2 linked regions of the Desulfocurvus vexinensis DSM 17965 genome follow. The protein of the gene in region 2 interacts with the protein of the main gene of each other region in a pairwise test. Links are inferred from orthologs where the notes say so. Each region holds a gene or a part of one and is shown on either strand. Other genes may lie near its edges.

What was found.
Region 1: the proteins of ligA (region 2) and leuS interact in binary tests that used the Escherichia coli proteins (3 or more experiments, as listed by UniProt). The link is inferred for Desulfocurvus vexinensis DSM 17965 from one-to-one orthologs.

Annotation. Positions count from the first base shown.
Region 1 is NZ_JAEX01000001.1:65,655-74,801, reverse strand. The notes cover bases 2,267-5,384. They hold leuS (leucine--tRNA ligase), read left to right. Parts: upstream 2,267-2,632; coding sequence 2,633-5,137; downstream 5,138-5,384. Other genes in these bases: lptE (LPS assembly lipoprotein LptE), read left to right, coding at 5,142-5,384; G495_RS0100280 (hypothetical protein), read left to right, coding at 2,267-2,601. Also shown: G495_RS0100295 (bifunctional 3,4-dihydroxy-2-butanone-4-phosphate synthase/GTP cyclohydrolase II), read left to right, coding at 1-1,078; ribH (6,7-dimethyl-8-ribityllumazine synthase), read left to right, coding at 1,113-1,583; transcription antitermination factor NusB, read left to right, coding at 1,587-2,096; more of G495_RS0100280, read left to right, coding at 2,074-2,266; more of lptE, read left to right, coding at 5,385-5,648; holA (DNA polymerase III subunit delta), read left to right, coding at 5,659-6,666; RadC family protein, read left to right, coding at 6,781-7,461; G495_RS0100255 (acylphosphatase), read left to right, coding at 7,535-7,810; lon (endopeptidase La), read left to right, coding at 7,953-9,147.
Region 2 is NZ_JAEX01000005.1:149,185-158,198, reverse strand. The notes cover bases 2,591-5,575. They hold ligA (NAD-dependent DNA ligase LigA), read right to left. Parts: upstream 5,159-5,575; coding sequence 3,023-5,158; downstream 2,591-3,022. Other genes in these bases: G495_RS0106175 (glycosyltransferase), read right to left, coding at 5,195-5,575; dapB (4-hydroxy-tetrahydrodipicolinate reductase), read right to left, coding at 2,591-2,995. In the rest of the region: G495_RS21640 (hypothetical protein), read right to left, coding at 6-833; G495_RS0106190 (4Fe-4S double cluster binding domain-containing protein), read right to left, coding at 934-1,653; more of dapB, read right to left, coding at 2,216-2,590; more of G495_RS0106175, read right to left, coding at 5,576-5,950; G495_RS0106170 (potassium channel family protein), read right to left, coding at 5,979-7,079; excinuclease ABC subunit UvrB, read right to left, coding at 7,079-9,014. UniProt on the Escherichia coli protein: DNA ligase that catalyzes the formation of phosphodiester linkages between 5'-phosphoryl and 3'-hydroxyl groups in double-stranded DNA using NAD as a coenzyme and as the energy source for the reaction.

The sequences.
Region 1 (9,147 bases), on a different replicon or contig from region 2:
CCACGGGCGCGGGCTGATCTGCCTGTCCATGGCCCCGCCGCTGGTGGAGCGCCTGCAACTGCCGATGATGACCACCAAGAACGAGTCGGGCTACGGCACGCCGTTCACGGTGTCCATCGAGGCCCGCCGGGGCGTGACCACGGGCATCTCGGCCTACGACCGCTCCACCACCATCCTCACGGCCATCAGCGACACCGTGAGCCCCGAGGACATCGTGACCCCCGGGCACGTCTTCCCCCTGCGCGCCAACCCCGCCGGGGTCCTGGCCCGCGCCGGGCAGACCGAGGGCAGCGTGGACCTGGCCAAGCTGGCCGGGCTGCGCCCCGCCGGGGTCATCTGCGAGATCATGCGCGAGGACGGCAACATGGCCCGCATGCCCGACCTCGTGGAGTTCGCCAAGAAGCACGATCTCAAGATCGCCACCATCCGCGACCTCATCGAATACCGCATGAAGTTCGGCAACATGGCCGTGGACAAGGTGGCCGAGGCGCGGCTGCCCTCGTGCTACGGCGGCGAGTTCACGGCCCACGCCTACCTCTCGCAGGTGGACGGCAAGGAGCACCTGGCCCTGGTCATGGGCAAGATCACCCCCGGCGAGCCGGTGCTGGTGCGCGTGCACAGCGAATGCCTGACCGGCGACGTGCTGGGCTCCATGCGCTGCGACTGCGGCGGCCAGCTCCAGGCGGCCATGCAGATGATCGCCGCCGAGGGCAAGGGCGTGCTGCTCTACATGCGCCAGGAGGGCCGGGGCATCGGCCTGTGCAACAAGATCCGGGCCTACGCCCTGCAGGACGAGGGCTACGACACCGTGGAGGCCAACCGCAAGCTCGGCTTCAAGGCCGACCTGCGCGACTACGGCATCGGCGCGCAGATCCTGGTCTCCCTGGGCGTGACCAAGATGCGGCTCATGACCAACAACCCCAAGAAGATCGTGGGGCTGGAAGGCTACGGCCTGGAGGTCGTGGATCGCGTGCCCGTGGAGATCACCGCCTGCCAGTGGAACCACACCTACCTGGAAACCAAGAAGACAAAGATGGGCCACCTCCTGCACCTGGACGCGGAAGACAAGCGCGCCTAGGCCCCGTGGCCCCATCCCCCAAGGAGAAAACGCAATGCACCATATCAAGACCATCGAGGGCCAGTTCCAGGCCCAGGGCCTGCGCTTCGCCCTCGTGGCCGCCCGCTTCAACGACTTCATCGTGGACCGCCTGGTGGGCGGCGCGGTGGACTACCTGACCCGCAACGGCGCCACGCGCGAGAACATGACCCTGGTGCGCGTGCCCGGGGCCTTCGAGATGCCCCTGGCCGCCAAGAAGCTGGCCGCCAGCGGCAACTACGACGGCGTGATCTGCCTGGGCGCGGTCATCCGTGGCGCCACCCCGCATTTCGACTTCGTGTCCGGCGAGGCCGCCAAGGGCATCGCCCACGCCATGCTGGAAACGGGCGTGCCCATTGGCTTCGGCGTGCTGACCACCGACACCCTGGAGCAGGCCATCGAGCGCGCCGGGTCCAAGGCCGGCAACAAGGGCGTGGAAGCGGCCTCGGCGGTGCTGGAAATGGTCCGGGTCATGGAGCAGCTCTAGCCCATGCACGCAACCAAGAAAGGTGGCCGCCGCTCGGGCCGCCGCCGCGCCTTCGAGGTGCTCTACGGGCTGTGCTTCGCCCCGCCCGAGGGCGATGACACGGCGCGCGCCGTGGCCCTGGCCCCCGAGGCGCGCCAGGAGCAGGACCAGGACACCCCCCCCGAGGCCTGCGACCCCTGCGACGCCGACGCCGACGGGCGCGACTCGGGCCGCGAGGAGTTCGCCCGGGCCCTGGTGGCCGGGGTCTGGGCCCGGCGCGACGAGCTGGACAAGACCATCACCGGCTTCTCGCAGCACTGGAAGCTGGCGCGCATCGCCCGCGTGGAGCTGACCATCCTGCGCGTGGCGCTGTACGAGATGCTCTACCTGGACGACATCCCGCTCAAGGTGGCCATCAACGAGGCCGTGGAGCTGGCCAAACGCTACGGCGACGACAACTCCAAGAACTTCGTGAACGGCATCCTCGACGCCGTGGCCAGGGCCGTGGAACATGGTGAACTTAGGGTTCGTTAAGGACGCCGCGCAGTGCCCCCGGGGCACGCCCCGCGTGGTGGTGGGCAAGGCGCCCGGCGGCGGCCCGACCCTGCGCGCGTGGCACGAGCGCCGCAGCCAGAGCGTCGAGCTGCGCTGGAACGTGGCCTGGGGCAGCGAGCTGGCCCAGTGGTCGCGGGACATGGCCCTGGCCCTGGCCGACCTGCGCTGGCCCGCCTGGAGCCTGGACGCCCAGAGCGTGGCCGACGCCGCCGAGCTGCCCCCCGGCCAGCGCCTCACGGGCTGGGGCCTGGAGTTCTGGGCCCACTACCGCACCGCCGGCGACGTGTACGTCATCATCGGCGACGACGGACGCAAGGCCGCCCAGCGCAGCGTGGACGCCTGGACCCGGGCCTTCGCCCATGTGGCCTTCGACCAGCGGCTCGACATCGACCTCCAGGTGCGGCACAAAACCGAGGAACTCAAGGACAAACCCGTGCGCAGGACGCTTTTCCGGCTGTTCCCCGCGCTGTTCAACCGCCAGTAGACGCCCCCGCAGGCGCAAGCAAGGAATTCCCATGCCCGAAAGCGTGTACGCCCCCGAGGCCATCGAGGCCAAATGGCAGAAGACCTGGGAAGAGCGCGGCATCTTCAAGGTCCAGGTCGATCCCTCCCGCCCCAAGTTCTACGTGCTGGAAATGTTCCCCTACCCCTCGGGGCGCATCCACATGGGGCACGTGCGCAACTACTCCATCGGCGACGTGGTGGCGCGCTTCAAGCGCATGCAGGGCTTCAACGTGCTGCACCCCATGGGCTGGGACGCCTTCGGCCTGCCCGCCGAGAACGCGGCAGTCAAGCACAACACCCACCCGGCCAAGTGGACCTACGAAAACATCGCCACCATGCGCACCCAGCTGCGCCGCCTGGGCTACTCCTATGACTGGGACCGCGAGCTGGCCACCTGCCACCCCGGCTACTACCGCTGGGAGCAGCTCTACTTCCTCAAGCTGCTGGAAAAGGGCCTGGCCTACCGCAAGAAATCGCCCGTGAACTGGTGCCCGAGCTGCCACACCGTGCTGGCCAACGAGCAGGTGGAGGAAGGCCTGTGCTGGCGCTGCGATTCCGCCGTGGAGCAGCGCGAGCTGGAGCAGTGGTTCCTGCGCATCACCGACTACGCGGGCGAGCTGCTCGACTGGCTGGACAAGCTGCCCGGCTGGCCCGAGCGCGTGCTGACCATGCAGCGCAACTGGATCGGCCAGAGCCTCGGCTCGGAGCTGGAATTCCAGGTCCAGGGCATGGACGAGCGCGTGGCCGTGTTCACCACCCGGCCCGACACCCTCTACGGCGCGACCTTCATGAGCCTGGCCGCCGAGCACCCCCTGGTGGAAAAGCTGCTGGCTGCCTGCCCCGACTCCGAGCTGGCCGAGCAGGCCCGGGCCTTCGTGCACAAGGTCCGCAACATGGACCGCATCGTGCGCGGCGCCGACGACCTGGAAAAGGAGGGTGTGTTCACCGGGGCCTACTGCGTGAACCCCGTCACCGGCGCGCAGATGCCCATCTGGGTCGCCAACTTCGTGCTCATGGGCTACGGCACCGGCGCGGTGATGGCCGTGCCCGCCCACGACCAGCGCGACTTCGAGTTCGCCCGCAAATACGGCCTGCCCATGCAGGTGGTCATCCAGCCCGAGGGCCAGACCCTGGACCCCGCGACCATGGACGCCGCCTACGCCGCCCCGGGCGTGCTGGTCAACTCCGGGCCCTTCGACGGCCTGCCCAACGAACAGGCCAAGGCAGCCATCACCGACCATCTGGCCCACAGCGGCCTGGGCAGGACCACCGTCAACTACCGCCTGCGCGACTGGAACGTCTCGCGCCAGCGCTACTGGGGCGCGCCCATCCCGGTGGTCTACTGCGAGCGCTGCGGCGTGGTGCCCGTGGCCGAGGCCGACCTGCCCGTGCTGCTGCCCCTGGACGTGAAGACCCTCCCCGACGGCAAGAGCCCCCTGCCGGAGACCGACAGCTTCCTGGCCGCCACCTGCCCCACCTGCGGCGGCCCCGCGCGGCGCGAAACCGACACCATGGACACCTTCATGGAGTCGTCGTGGTACTTCATGCGCTACGCCTGCGCCCGCGACGAGGCCACGGGCCTGGACCCCGAGGCCCTGAAATACTGGCTCAACGTGGACCTGTACATCGGCGGCATCGAGCACGCCATCCTGCACCTGCTCTACTCGCGCTTCTACGTCAAGGCCCTGCGCGACCTGGGCGTGGTGGACCTGGACGAGCCCTTCACCAACCTGCTGACCCAGGGCATGGTGCTCATGGACGGGTCCAAGATGTCCAAGTCCAAGGGCAACGTGGTGGACCCCGACGACATGATCCGCACCTACGGCGCGGACACCACGCGCCTGTTCTGCCTGTTCGCCGCGCCGCCGGAAAAGGACCTGGAGTGGAGCGAGCAGGGCGTGGAAGGCGCCTCGCGCTTCCTCAAGCGCCTGTGGCGGCTGGTGGACGAGCTGCTGCCCGTGCTCTCGCCCGTGGGCCCCTGCGCGGCCATGGACGGGGCCGCCCTCAGCGAGGCCGCCCGCGACCTGCGCCGCAAGGAGCACCAGACGGTGCAGAAGGTCCAGCGCGACATCATGGCCAACTTCCAGTTCAACACGGCCATCGCGGCGGTGATGGAGCTGGTCAACGCCCTGTACCTGGCCAAGGACGAGCTGGCGGGCGCAGCAGACGGCGCTCGGGCGCTCTCCTCGGCCATCAGCTCGGCCCTGGTGGTGCTCTCGCCCGTGGCCCCGCACCTCTGCGAGGAGCTGTGGCAGCGCATGGGCTACGACACCCTGCTGGCCAGCGCACCCTGGCCCGCCCACGACGAGGCCGCCCTGGCCGTGGACGAGGTCACGGTCATCGTGCAGGTCAACGGCAAGGTGCGCGGGCGCGTGGCCGTGCCCGCCGGGGCGGACGGCGCGCAGATGCAGGCCCTGGCCCTGGCCGAGCCCAACGTGGCCAAACACCTGGAAGGCCACACCGTGCGCAAGGTCATCACCGTGCCCGACAAACTCGTGAACATCGTGGTGGGGTAGCGTCATGCAACGGGTTCTTCACGTCCTGGCGGCACTGGCCCTGGGCCTGGTTCTGGCTTCCTGCTCCGGCTACCGCAACTCCGCCGAGCCGGACGCGCCGCTCAAGCTGCCTGCGGACTGCCGCAGCCTGTTTTTGCGCACCGTGACCAACCCGACCATGGCCCCCGGCCTGGAAGCCACCCTGCGCTCGGCCCTGCGCGACGAGCTGACCCGCCGGGCCCGCGTGGCCTGGGCCTCGCGCGAGGCCGCCACGGCCTATGTGGACGTGACCGTGCACCGCTTCACCTCCCAGACCTCGCTCACCGGCTCCGACGACGAGACCCTGAAATCCAGCGCCAGCATCTCGCTGACGGTGGAGATCTTCCGCCGCTCGGACGGCGCGCTGGTCTGGTCCGCCGACAAGGTCGGCGCCAGCGAGTCCTTCACCGGCAACGACCGGACCCAGGCCGAGGCCAACGTGCTGGACATGGCCGTGCGCCGCGCCGTGGACCGCATGGCCCAGAACTACTGACGGAGCGCCCATGGCCCAGCCCCCAGGCAGACCCGGCTTCAGCTTCCTGCTGTGCCCCGACCCGGAGCTGATCCGCCAGCGCCTGGACGCCCTGGTGGCCGAGCACGGCCAGGGCCGCCCCTGGGAGCGGCGCGTCCACTGGGGCGACGAGGAGCTGCCCGGCTCCTTCTGGGCCGACCTGACCGTGCCCGACCTCATGGGCACGCCCCGGCTGGTGGTCGTGCGCCGGGCCCACAAGCTGCTCAAGGAAACCTGGGACAAGCTGACCCAGCCCCTGGGCAGCTTCAACGCCGCCATCTGGCCCGTGTTCTGCCTGGAGGCCGAGGCCGACCGCAAGGGCCCCAAGCCCCCGGCGGTGCTGGTCAAGACCAGGTTCTGGCCCGTGGCCGAAAAGCGCGGCTGGGTCTGGACCTCCCCGGGCCTGACCCCCCAGGGCATGGAGGACTTCGTGCGCGCCCACGCCGCCCGCGCCGGGCTGACCGTCGCCCCCGACGCCCTGCGCGCCCTGTGCCAGGCCCTGCCCTGCGACGCCCTGGGCGCGAAGAACGAGCTGGACAAGATCGCCCTGGCCGCCGGGCCCGGCGGCGCCATCACCGGCGAGCACCTCGGCCTGGTCTCCTTCGAGGTGGGCATGGACGTCTTCGCCTTCATCGCCGCCATCATCGAGGGCCGCTCCAGCGATCAGGTCTGGAAGAAGGTCCTGGACAACCGCCAGACCAGCGCCAGCGACGACATCTTCTTCGCCTTCCTCTCCCTGCTCCAGCGCGAGGCGCGCCTGCTGTGGGAGCTGGCCAGCGGCGAGCCGCCCTCGGCCTGGATGCCCCCCGGCGCCCAGCGCGCCAAGGCCGAGGTGGCCCGGCGCGTGGGCCCCCGGGCCGCGGCCCGGGTCTTCGACCTGGCCATGCAGGCCGAATTCGGCGTCAAGACCGGCCAGCGCAGCCCCGAGCAGGCCTTCGAGGCCATGATCATGGGCCTGCACGCCGCATTCGGCGCCAAATCGGCCCCCGCGCGCCGCTAGCGCCCCTGTTTCGGGTTGAATCCCCCTCCCCATGCGGGTAGAAGTGGCCTTGGAGCCCGGTTTCCGGGCCAAACCACGCCAGCCCCCCTTGCCAGCCGGGCAGGAAGTGCTCATATGAAGCAGGAACCGCATTACACGGGCCACCGGGAGCGCCTGCGCGCCAGGCTGCTGCGCGACCCGCGCCAGCTCGCCGACTACGAGCTGCTGGAGCTGCTCCTGGGCCATGTGCTGCTGCGGCGCGACACCAAGCCCCTGGCCAAGGCGCTGCTGCAGCGCTTCGGCACCCTGCGCGAGGTGTTCGCCGCCCGGCCCGAGGACCTGCGGCGCGTGCCCGGCTTCGGCCCGGCCCTGGAGGCCTTCTGGGCCCTGTGGCGCGAAACCTGGGCCCGGCTCTCCGAGAGCCCCCTGCGCGAACGCCAGGTGCTCGACGGGCCGGACAGTGTGGCCGCCATGGCCCTGGCCCGCCTGGCCGACAGGACCACCGAGGAGTTGTGGCTGGCCCTGGTGGACGCGAAAAACAGGCTGGTGGGCTGGGAGCGCGTGGGCCAGGGCACGGTGGGCGAGGTGGCGGTGCCCGTGCGCGAGGTGCTGCACGCGGCCATCCGCTTCGAGGCCCACGGCATCATCCTGGTGCACAACCATCCGGGCGGCGACCCCGCGCCCTCGGAGAGCGACAGGCGCTTCACCCGCCGCCTGGACGAGGCGGCCAAGGCCCTGGGCCTGCGCCTGCTCGACCACCTGGTGGTCGCTTCGGGGGGCTATCTGAGCTTCAGGAGCCAGGGCCTGCTGGACTGACCGGCGGCCAGGGCAAGGACGAAACGGACGCACACCGGACAAGCGGCGCCAAGCCCCGCAAGGAGGACAGCCCATGATCCGCAGCCTGCAATCCATCGTCACCGGCACGGTCCAGGGTGTGGCTTTCCGCGCCTGGGTCCAGGGCCAGGCCCAGAGCCTGGGCGTCACCGGCTGGGCCCGCAACCTGGCCGACGGCGCCGTGGAAATTCTGGCCCAGGGCGACGAGGCCGCCGTGCAGGAGCTGCGCGACCGGCTGCTGACCGGTTCGCCCCTGGCGCGCGTCCAGGACGTGCGCTCCAAGTGGATCGACTACGACAAGCGGCACGACCGCTTCGAAATCAGGACCTGACCCGGGCCCCCGGCCCGGATCTCGCCGCCCGCGCCCGGCGCCACGGGCGCGTCCCCCCAGCGTGGCTGCGGGCCGGGTTTCGCTCGGCCTGCGGTCCGGTACGCCCCAAAAACGGCCCTCCCGGGCCGAAAAGGAACCATAGATGAGCAACGACACCCTGGAAAACATCCTCGTGCTCGCGGACGCGGACCCCAAGGAGGGCGAAGGGCAGGACCAGAAGCCCAAGATCCCCACCGAGGTCCCCGTCCTGCCCGTGCGCGACATCGTGGTGTTCAACTACATGATCCTGCCGCTCTTCGTGGGCCGCGAGCACTCCGTGGCCGCCGTGGAGACCGCCCTGGCCGGCGACCGCCACATCCTCATCCTGACCCAGAAGGACGAGCGCGTGGACGAACCCGGGCCGGACGACCTCTACGACGTGGGCACCGTGGGCCTGATCATGCGCATGCTCAAGATGCCCGACGGGCGGCTGAAAATCCTCGTCCAGGGCCTGTCGCGGGCCCGGGTGGCGGAGTTTACCGGCCAGGGCCCCGGGCTGACGGCGCGCATCGAGCTGCTCGAAGAGCAGGAGATCACCGATCTGACCAGCGAGCACGAGGCCCAGGTGCGCGCCGCCAAGGAGCAGAGCGAGCAGATCATGAACCTGCGCGGCGTGTCCTCGCCGGACATCATGGGCGTGCTCTCCAGCGTGGACGACCCCGGGCGCCTGGCCGACCTGGTGGCCTCCAACCTGCGCATGAAGGTCGCCGACGCCCAGACCATCCTGGCCTGCGTGGACCCCATCGAGCGCCTGCGGCTGGTCAACGCCCAGCTGGCCAAGGAGGTCGAGGTCGCCGGGATGCAGGCCAAGATCCAGTCCATGGCCAAGGAGGGCATGGACAAGGCCCAGAAGGACTACTTCCTGCGCGAGCAGATGAAGGCCATCCGCCGCGAGCTGGGCGACGGCGGCGACGACGCCGAGGAAATCGAGGAACTGCTCGAGGCCCTGGCCAAGGCCAATCCGCCCGCCGAGGTCATGCAGGAGGCCGAAAAGCAGCTCAAGCGCCTGGGCTCCATGCACCAGGACTCCTCCGAGGCCACGGTCATCCGCACCTACCTGGACTGGATCATCGAGCTGCCCTGGAACCGCCAGACCCGCGACCGCCTGGACATCAAGAAGGCCGAGCAGATCCTCGACGAGGACCACTACGACCTGTCCAAGGTCAAGGAGCGCATCCTCGAATACCTCTCGGTGCGCAAGCTCAACCCGAAGATGAAGGGCCCCATCCTGTGCTTCGTGGGCCCTCCCGGCGTGGGCAAGACCTCGCTGGGCCGCTCCATCGCCCGCGCCCTGGGCC
Region 2 (9,014 bases):
ACGAACTATGAGAACACCCTTCTTGACCTAAAAGCATCTGGAGTTTTACTTAAAATGTAATTCCTGTCCCACCACCTCTTTGTAAGCCGGGGAAAAGGAATATTCCCAATTGAATTAAATGGCTCTATGTCTTCAGGGTATGAATCAAGCCGTGATTTTATAGCCGAATAACCAGAAATAGAGGTCATGTATTCCTTCTCCCAAATTTCTGATAAATGCCCGCCTGCAGGGACTTCAAGAAGGCCCATCCTGGCAAGAGACCATACAAACCCATTCAAATTATTTGACAATTCCATGCAAGCCACATCTCCATTCATCCCAACACAATTCCACCCCAAAAGCCAATAGGGGAACACCTCTTCTTTCTCTTGATAAATATATACAATGAAACATGTAACAGCCTCGGCAAAAGCAGCAGGACCAACTTCCTCAAGATCTCTATATATTGAATGATCTCTCCTTTTTGGATGCGTAATCTCTCCTCTCAAGACGTTACAACTATCTATTGTAGACATATACATATCTGGGATATGCACTTCTCTACCACATATAACCGATGGCCATTTCATTTTTTTTACATTAAAACTCGTTTTCCTTAGATGCTTAAATATTTCGTCCTCACTAGTTAGTTCATTTTCCATTACATTTCGCATCATTTTATTAAGAAATGACTCAATAACACCAATACCAAAATACAAGCACCCCATTAAATGGTGATGCCTAGAAAAATCATCACAAGATTCTGTTGAAAGGATACTCTCCTTAATCATTGAGGCATGATGACTCCACACGGGGTCAACATTCCACATCCATACTTCTCCAAGACCAGACATCAGCAGCTCCGGATAAGAGGTCATCACTCAATGTAATATGTAATAAAAAAGACACCATGAACAACACTTTCTGATAACAACTCATTACCCACTCAATAATTCACCCCCGCCCCCACGGACACACCGACACGCAAACGCCGCAAAGCAGCCCCGCGACGTGCGGCAATCCCCCGAAAACATCCCTGACCTGGGTGACGCATTTTGCGAAGTCCAGGGCTTCGTCGCGGGTGGAAAAGTGGGTGGTGGTGTTTGCGCCGCGGATGGCTCCGGCGGGGCAGGCGTCGCGGCATTTGGTGCAGCGGCCGCAGCGGTTCTTGAGCGGGGCGTCGGGACGCAGGGGGGCGTCGGTGAGCACTGTGGTCAGGCGCAGGCGCGGGCCGTGGTCGGGGCTGACCACCAGCAGGCTCTTGCCCTGCCAGCCGACCCCGGCGGCGATGGCCACGGCCTTGTGCGAGAGGTAGGAGGTCCAGCGTTCGGAGTCGAGAATCTGGCTGGCCGGGATGGGCAGGGCCTGCGCGCCGCCGGACTGGAGCAGGTTCGTCACGCGCACGGCGATGTCGTCCAGCACGGCGTTGACCCGCGTATAATGCGACGAATACAGCGGCGTGGGCCGGTCCACAATGGCGTCGAGCATGGGGTCGGACAGGCGCACGGCGATGCTCACCGCGCGCGGGAAGGCCGCCAGCAGGTCGGCGGGCTCCGTTTCCAGCCCTGCCAGCCGCGCCGTGTCGGCCACACGCAGCACCGTGGTGCCCCAGCCCCGGGCGGCCTCCCGCAACTCCGGCGCGTCCACCGGCTCCCTGTGCGCCTTGCGGCCCATGTCGTCCTCCCCGCGCCTTGCGGCGGTTGTGGCCGTTCCATGCCCTGGCAGCAGCGCCCTGCCCCGCGCGGACGGCGGCGGGCGCCGCGCCCAGCATAGCTGCCTCGCGCCCCAGGCGCAACCGCACGCGCGGCGCATCCTCGTCGATCACGCAGCCGCAGGCCCGGCTGACCGGGCGCAACGCATACGCGCGGCGCCTCCCCGGGCCACGCGCCGTTGTCGGCAGCGCCCATGAAAACCCACCGCCGCGCGTGCCCCCCCGCCAGGCGCACCCTGCCCGCCCCGGGCGCGCGCCATCCGGCGCCCCGGAGCCTGAAATCCCCGCCGCCCGCAGGGCCCGCCCCTGGCTGTCTGTTGAAAAAGCTGCCCGCCCCCCCGGCCAGGGGCACCGCTCCGCGCGGCACAGCGCACCCCACGCGAACGGCACGGCATATTCCCCTCCCCCAACCGCACAACAGCCATGCACCGCCAGACGCAAAAAAAATCCAAGCCCGACGCGCAACAAGGCAGCGCGCGGGCTTGGACTTTTTGAGCAACGCGGCAACTCGCCGTTTGCGCGCCCCTAGAACATGTCCTGCATGGAGTACAGCTGCCCGGCCCCACGGCCCGCCATCCACTTGGCGGCGCGCAGGCTGCCCCGGGCGAAGTTCTCGCGCGAATGGGCCTGATGCGTGACCTCGATGCGCTCGCCGGGGCCCATGAAGTACACGGTGTGCACGCCGACCACGTCGCCGCCGCGAATGGTCTGCACGCCGATTTCCTTCTTGGGCCGCGCGCCGATGATACCCTCGCGGCAGTAGGCGCCGACCTCGGCCAGGTCCCAGTCCCGCGCCCCGGCCAGGCATTCGGCGAGCTTGAGCGCCGTGCCGCTGGGGGCGTCCTTCTTCTGGTTGTGGTGCAGCTCGACCATTTCGATGTCGTAGCTCTCGCCCAGGGCGCGCGTCAGCTCGGGCAGCACCTTGAGCAGCACGTTCACGCCCACGCTCATGTTCGGCGACCAGAACACCGGACCCTGTGCGGCCACGGCGCGCAGCTCGGCCTGCTCCTCGGCGGACAGGCCCGTGGTGCCGATGACGATGGGGTTGCCGTGCCGGGCGCAGGTCCGCGCGTTGGCCAGGCTGACCTGCGGCGCGGTGAAGTCGATGACCACGGCCCCGGGGAACTCGGGCAGCATGGCCGCCAGCTCCGTACCGCACAGGCAGCCGTAGACGTCCAGCCCGTCCTCGCAGCCCTCGCGCTCCACGACGCCCACCAGGGTCAGCTCCGGGTCGGCGCGCACCAGCCCGGCAATGGTCGAGCCCATGCGCCCCTTGGCGCCCATGACAATGATCGAAATGCTCATGCCCTCGCTCCTTTCACGGTTGATTTTCTAGGAAATATCCAGCAAAGACCCCTGCGCGGCGCCCGGGCCGCCCGCCCCGCCCGGCGCCTGCGCCCCGCGCCCTTCCAGCAGGGCCAGGAAGCCCGCGTAGTCCGTCACGGCGACGCCCAGGGTCTGGGCCTTGTCCAGCTTGCTGCCCGCCTTCTCCCCGGCCACCAGCCAGTCCACCTTCTTCGATATGGCGCTGACCACGCGCGCCCCGGCGGCCTCGGCCAGGGCCTGGGCCTGCCCGCGCGCCACGGGCAGCGCCCCGGTGAACAGCAGCGTGCGCCCCGCCAGGGGCTGGCTGGCCGGGTCGGCCTCGGGCCGGGGCGCGGCCACGGGCCACAGCCCGGCCTCGCGCAGCCGCCCCAGCAGGCGCTGGTTGTTCTCGTTGCGGAAAAAGGCGCGGATGGCCCCGGCCACCTCGGGGCCGATGTCGTCCAGGGCGGTCAGGTCCTCCACCGTGGCCCGGCCCAGGGCGTCCAGGTCCGTGAAGGCCGCCGCCAGGGTCCGCGCCGTGCGCTCGCCCACATGGCGGATGCCCAGGGCGGCGATGAGCGCCTCCAGGCTCGCGGCCTCGCGCGCGCGCGCAATGGCCGCCACCACGTTCTCGGCGGATTTGACGCCCATGCGCTCCATCTGCGCCAGCACGCCCGGGCGCAGGGCGAACAGGTCCGCCGGGGACTGGACCATGCCCTGGGCCACCAGCTGCTCCACCAGCTTGCGGCCCACGCCCTGGATGTCCAGCCCGGCCTTGGACACGAAATGCACGATGCCCTGGCGCAAAACGGCCGGGCAGGACACGTTGACGCAGCGCCAGGCGACCTCGCCTTCCAGGCGGACCACCGCGCTCCGGCACACCGGGCACTCCCGGGGGAAGACGAATTCCCGCTCCGCCCCCGTGCGCGCCTCGACCACCGGGCCGACGACCTCGGGGATCACGTCGCCCGCGCGCTGCACCAGCACCGTATCGCCCACCAGCACGCCCTTGGCGCGGATTTCGTCCTCGTTGTGCAGGGTCGCGCGCGCCACCGTGACCCCGCCCACGCTCACCGGCCGCAGGTACGCCACGGGCGTGAGCACCCCGGTGCGGCCCACCTGGATCTCGATGGTTTCGAGCACCGTGCGCGCCTGGCGCGGGGGGAACTTGAGGGCCAGGGCCCAGCGCGGGGCCCGCGCCGTGAAGCCCAGGGCCTGTTGCAGGGCCAGGTCGTCCACCTTGGCCACCAGCCCGTCGATCTCGAAGGGCAGCTCGTCGCGCGCGGCGGCCATTTCCTCGTAGCGCGCGGCCACAGCCTCGGGGCTCTCGCAGCGCCCGGCCCGGGGCGGCACGCCCAGGCCCAGGCGCTCCAGCTCGGCCATGGCCTCGCCCTGGGTGGCCCAGCGTTCAAAGGCCGAGCGCGCGCCCCCGGCCCAGCGCGCCAGGCCCACGCCATAGGCCAGAAAGCGCAGGGGCCGCGCGGCGGTGATCCGCGAATCGAGCTGGCGCAGCGACCCGGCGGCGGCGTTGCGCGGGTTGGCGAAGACCTTGCCGCCCTCCTCCTCCTGGGCCTGGTTCAGGGCGTGGAAGTCGGCCTTGGCGATGACCACCTCGCCGCGCACTTCCAGCAGCTCCGGCGGCGCCTCGCCCGGGGCCGTGCGCAGGGTCAGGGGCAGGTTGCGCACGGTGCGCATGTTGGCCGTAACCACCTCGCCGGTCTCGCCGTCGCCACGGGTCAGCGCCGCCGTGAGGGCGCCGTTTTCGTAGATGACCTCCACGGCCAGCCCGTCCATCTTGGGGTCGGCCCAGAAGGCCAGTTCGGCGTCGGGCTCCAGGCGGCGCAGGCGCTCCACCCAGGCCTGCCAGTCGTCCAGGGAAAAGCCGTTGTCCAGGCTGAACATGCCCAGGGAGTGCGCGCGCTTCTCGAAGCCCTCGCGCGGGGCGCCACCCACGCGCCGGGTGGGCGAGTTGGGGTCGTCCAGTTCGGGGTGCTCGCGCTCCAGGGCCTGCAACTCGCGCAGCAGCGCGTCGTACTGGGCGTCGGTGATCTCCGGGTCGTCCAGCACATAGTAGCGGTGGTTGTGGTATTCCAGCAGGCCGCGCAGCTCCGCCACACGGGCGGCGGGGCCGGGGGCCCCGGGGGCGTCGGAAGCGTCGGTCATGGGCGGATCGTCCTCGTCTGGCCGGGCGCGGCGGGGCTACCGGGGCGGGGCGTAGCGCCGCCGCGCCGCCAGGGTCTCGCTGCGCGCCAGGGGTTTGTCGCGGCGCTCGGCGGTGTCGGGGGCCAGGTAATACAGGCCGAGCACCTCGGGCAGCAACAGGAAATTCTCGGTCCGCGCCACGCGCAGCCAGAACTCGTAGTCTCCGGCCACCTGGAAATCGCGGTCGAACCAGCCGTGGCGCGCGTGCAGGCTGGCGCGCCACATGGGCTGCGGCCCGACGTAGTTGTAGGTGAACAGGGCCTTGCGGTCAAAGGCGGGCCAGTCCGTGCGCCCGATGGGCGTGGCTTCGTCGAACCGCTGGTTGGGCGTGGCGGTGATGAGCGAGTTGGCGTAGACCAGGGCCGCATCGGGGTGGGCGTCCAGGGCGGCGGCCATGCGCTCCAGGGCGTCGGGCCGGTGGCGGTCGTCGGCGTTGGCGTTGGTCAGGTAGCGGCCCCGGGCGGCCTTGCAGCCCCGGGTCCAGGCGGCGTAGATGCTCTCGCGGGCCTGGGTGCGAACCACCGAAACGTTCCCGTGCTCCTCGCGGCAGGCGTCGATGATGGCCGCCTCGCCCTGCTGCGTGCCGGAAATGACGGCCACGATTTCCAGGCGCGGGCCCAGGGTCTGTTCCAGCAGGTCGTCCAGGCAGCCCTGGATGAAGCGCTCGCAGTTGTAGACCGAGACGATGGCCGAGACCACCGGCTCCGCCCCGGGCGCGAACTGCGCCAGCTCCACGGTCGCCTGCTCCGTCATGCCCTGCCCGTCCGCCCCGCCCGCGCGGCTAGCTGGTGATATCCCACAGCCCTTGCAGGCCCTCGTCGCCGCCGACCACCAGCAGCATGTCGCCCGCCTGCATCACCGTCTGGGCCGGGGGGTTGAAAAGCATCTGGCCGTCCGGGCGCTTGATGGCGATGACGATGACGTTGAAGCGGTGGCGGATCTTGGAGTCGATGAGGTTCAGGCCCGCCAGTTCCGAGCGGTCGGAGATGGCCAGTTCCTCCATGGCCAGGTCCAGCCCGTTGTCCGAGCCCGTCAGCTCCAGGAAGCTCGTCACCGTGGGCCGGATCACGGACTGGGCCATGCGCACGCCACCCAGGGTGTGCGGCAGCATGACGCGGTCGGCCCCGGCGCGCTCCAGGCGGTGGATGTGCGACTCCTCGTTGGCCCGGGCCACGATGTGCAGATCGGGGTTCATCTGCCGCGCGGTGAGCGTGACGTAGACGTTGGCCGCCTCGGAGGACAGGGCCGCGATGAGCGATTTGGCGCGCTCGATGCCCGCGCGGCGCAGCATCTCGTCGTCGGTGGCGTCGCCGTGGACGAAGAGCACGTCGTCGTCCTCCATCTTGCGGGCCAGGGCGTCGTCCTTCTCCACACAGACCACGGGCAGCCCCTCGCGCACGATCTCGCGCACGGCGATGGAGCCGATGCGGCCATAGCCGCAGACGATGGTATGGCGGTGCAGTTTGTCGATGGAGCGTTGCAATCTGTGCCTCCCCCAGACGGTCTGGATGCGCCCCTCCACGAGAATCTGCGTGAAGGAGCCGATGAGAAACGCGAAGTTGCCCACCCCGAGCAGGATGAGCACGCTGGTCAGCACCATGCCCTGGTCGGACAGGGGCCGGACCTCCTCGAAGCCCACGGTGGCCAGGGTGATGAGCACCATGTAGAAGCTTTCGAGGTAGCTCCAGCCCTCCACGACCATGTAGCCGTAGACGCCGCCGAAGAAGAGCACCAGCAGGGAAAACAGCCCCGTGACCAGCGGCCACAGGGCGCCGTAGCGGCGCTGGAGCCGCAGGATCCGTGAGGCGACTCCCCCGGGTCTGTTGCGGCGGATGGCGGCGCGTTGGCGGGCGGCGGGCCTTGCGGCGGAAGGCTTCGGCATCACAGTGCCCTCATGAGTTCCCGCAGCTCGCCGATGCGATCGCGCAGGCGGGCGGCGGTTTCGAATTCCAGCTCGCGGGCGGCGGCGCGCATGTCGCGCTCCAGGCGCTTGATTTCCGCGGCCAGGGCCTTGGCGTCGCCGGGGGCCGCCGGGGCGGCCTTGGCGGCCTGCTGCTCCTGCTGGCTGGCGTACAGCGATTCCAGGATGTTTTCCAGGTCCTTGTGGATGGTGCGCGGGGTGATGCCGTGCTCCTGGTTGAACTGCGCCTGCACCGCGCGGCGCCGGGCGGTCTCGTCCATGGCTTCGCGCATGGAGCGGGTCACGCTGTCGGCGTAGAGGATGACCCGGCCCCTGGTGTTGCGCGCAGCGCGCCCGAAAGTCTGCACCAGCGAGCGCGTGCTGCGCAAAAAGCCTTCCTTGTCCGCGTCCAGAATGGCCACCAGGGTCACTTCGGGGATGTCCAGCCCCTCGCGCAGCAGGTTGATGCCCACCAGCACGTCGAAGGCGCCCTGGCGCAGGGCCTGGATGATGGCCACGCGTTCCAGGGTGTCGATGTCCGAATGCAGGTAGCGCGTGGCCACGCCCATTTTCTGGAGATATTCCGTGAGGTCCTCGGCCATGCGCTTGGTCAGGGTGGTGACCAGCACGCGCTCGCCCGCGTCGCGCCGGGCGCGGCACTCGGCCATCAGGTCGTCCACCTGGCCGCGCGTGGGGCGCACCTCCACCTCGGGGTCCACCAGCCCGGTGGGGCGGATGATCTGCTCCACCACCAGCCCCTGGGCGCGCTCCAGCTCCCAGGGCCCCGGGGTGGCCGAAACGTAGACCGTCTGGTGCTGGCGGGCCAGGAACTCCTCGAAGGTCAGGGGCCGGTTGTCCAGGGCCGAGGGCAGGCGGAAGCCGAAGTCCACCAGGGTCGTCTTGCGCGAGCGGTCGCCGTTGGACATGCCCCCGATCTGCGGCACGGCCACGTGGGATTCGTCGATGAACATCAGCGCGTCGTCGGGCAGGTAGTCCAGCAGCGTATGCGGCGGCTCGCCGGGGGCGCGCCCGTCCAGGAAGCGCGAATAGTTCTCGATGCCGTTGCAGTAGCCCAGCTCGTCGATCATCTCCAGGTCGAGCTGGGTGCGCTGGTCCAGGCGCTGGGCCTCCACGAGCATGTTGCGCTCCTGGAACCAGACCAGGCGTTCACGCAATTCGTCGCGGATATCGCCCATGGCGCGCTTGAGGTTGGCGCGGTCGGACACGTAGTGGCTGGCGGGGAAGATCAGCGTCTTGGGCACCGCGCCGAGGATTTCGCCGGTCACGGGGTCGGTCTCGGTGACGCGGTCGATCTCGTCACCGAAGAACTCGATGCGCAGGGCCTTCTGGCTGCTGTAGGCGGGCAAAAGCTCCAGCACGTCGCCCCGGATGCGGAAGGTGCCGCGGTGGAAGTCGTAGTCGTTGCGCTCGTAGTGGATTTCCACCAGCCGGTCCACCAGCCGGTCGCGCGACATGCGCTGGCCGGGCTCCAGGGGCACGACCATGCGCGAGTAGTATTCCGGCGAGCCCAGGCCGTAGATGCACGACACCGAGGCCACGATGAGCACGTCACGCCGGGTCAAGAGCGCGTGGGTGGCGCTGTGGCGCAGCTTCTCGATCTCGTCGTTGATGGACGAGTCCTTCTCGATGTAGAGGTCGGAGTGCGGCAGGTAGGCTTCGGGCTGGTAGTAGTCGTAATAGCTGACGAAATATTCCACGGCGTTGTCGGGGAACAGCTGGCGGAACTCATTGAAAAGCTGGGCGGCCAGGGTCTTGTTGGGCGCCAGGACCAGGGCCGGGCGCTGCACGGCCTCCACCACCTTGGCCATGGTGAAGGTCTTGCCCGAGCCAGTGACGCCCAGCAGCACCTGGTCGTGCACGCCCTGGCCGAGGTTGGTCACCAGCTCTTCGATGGCC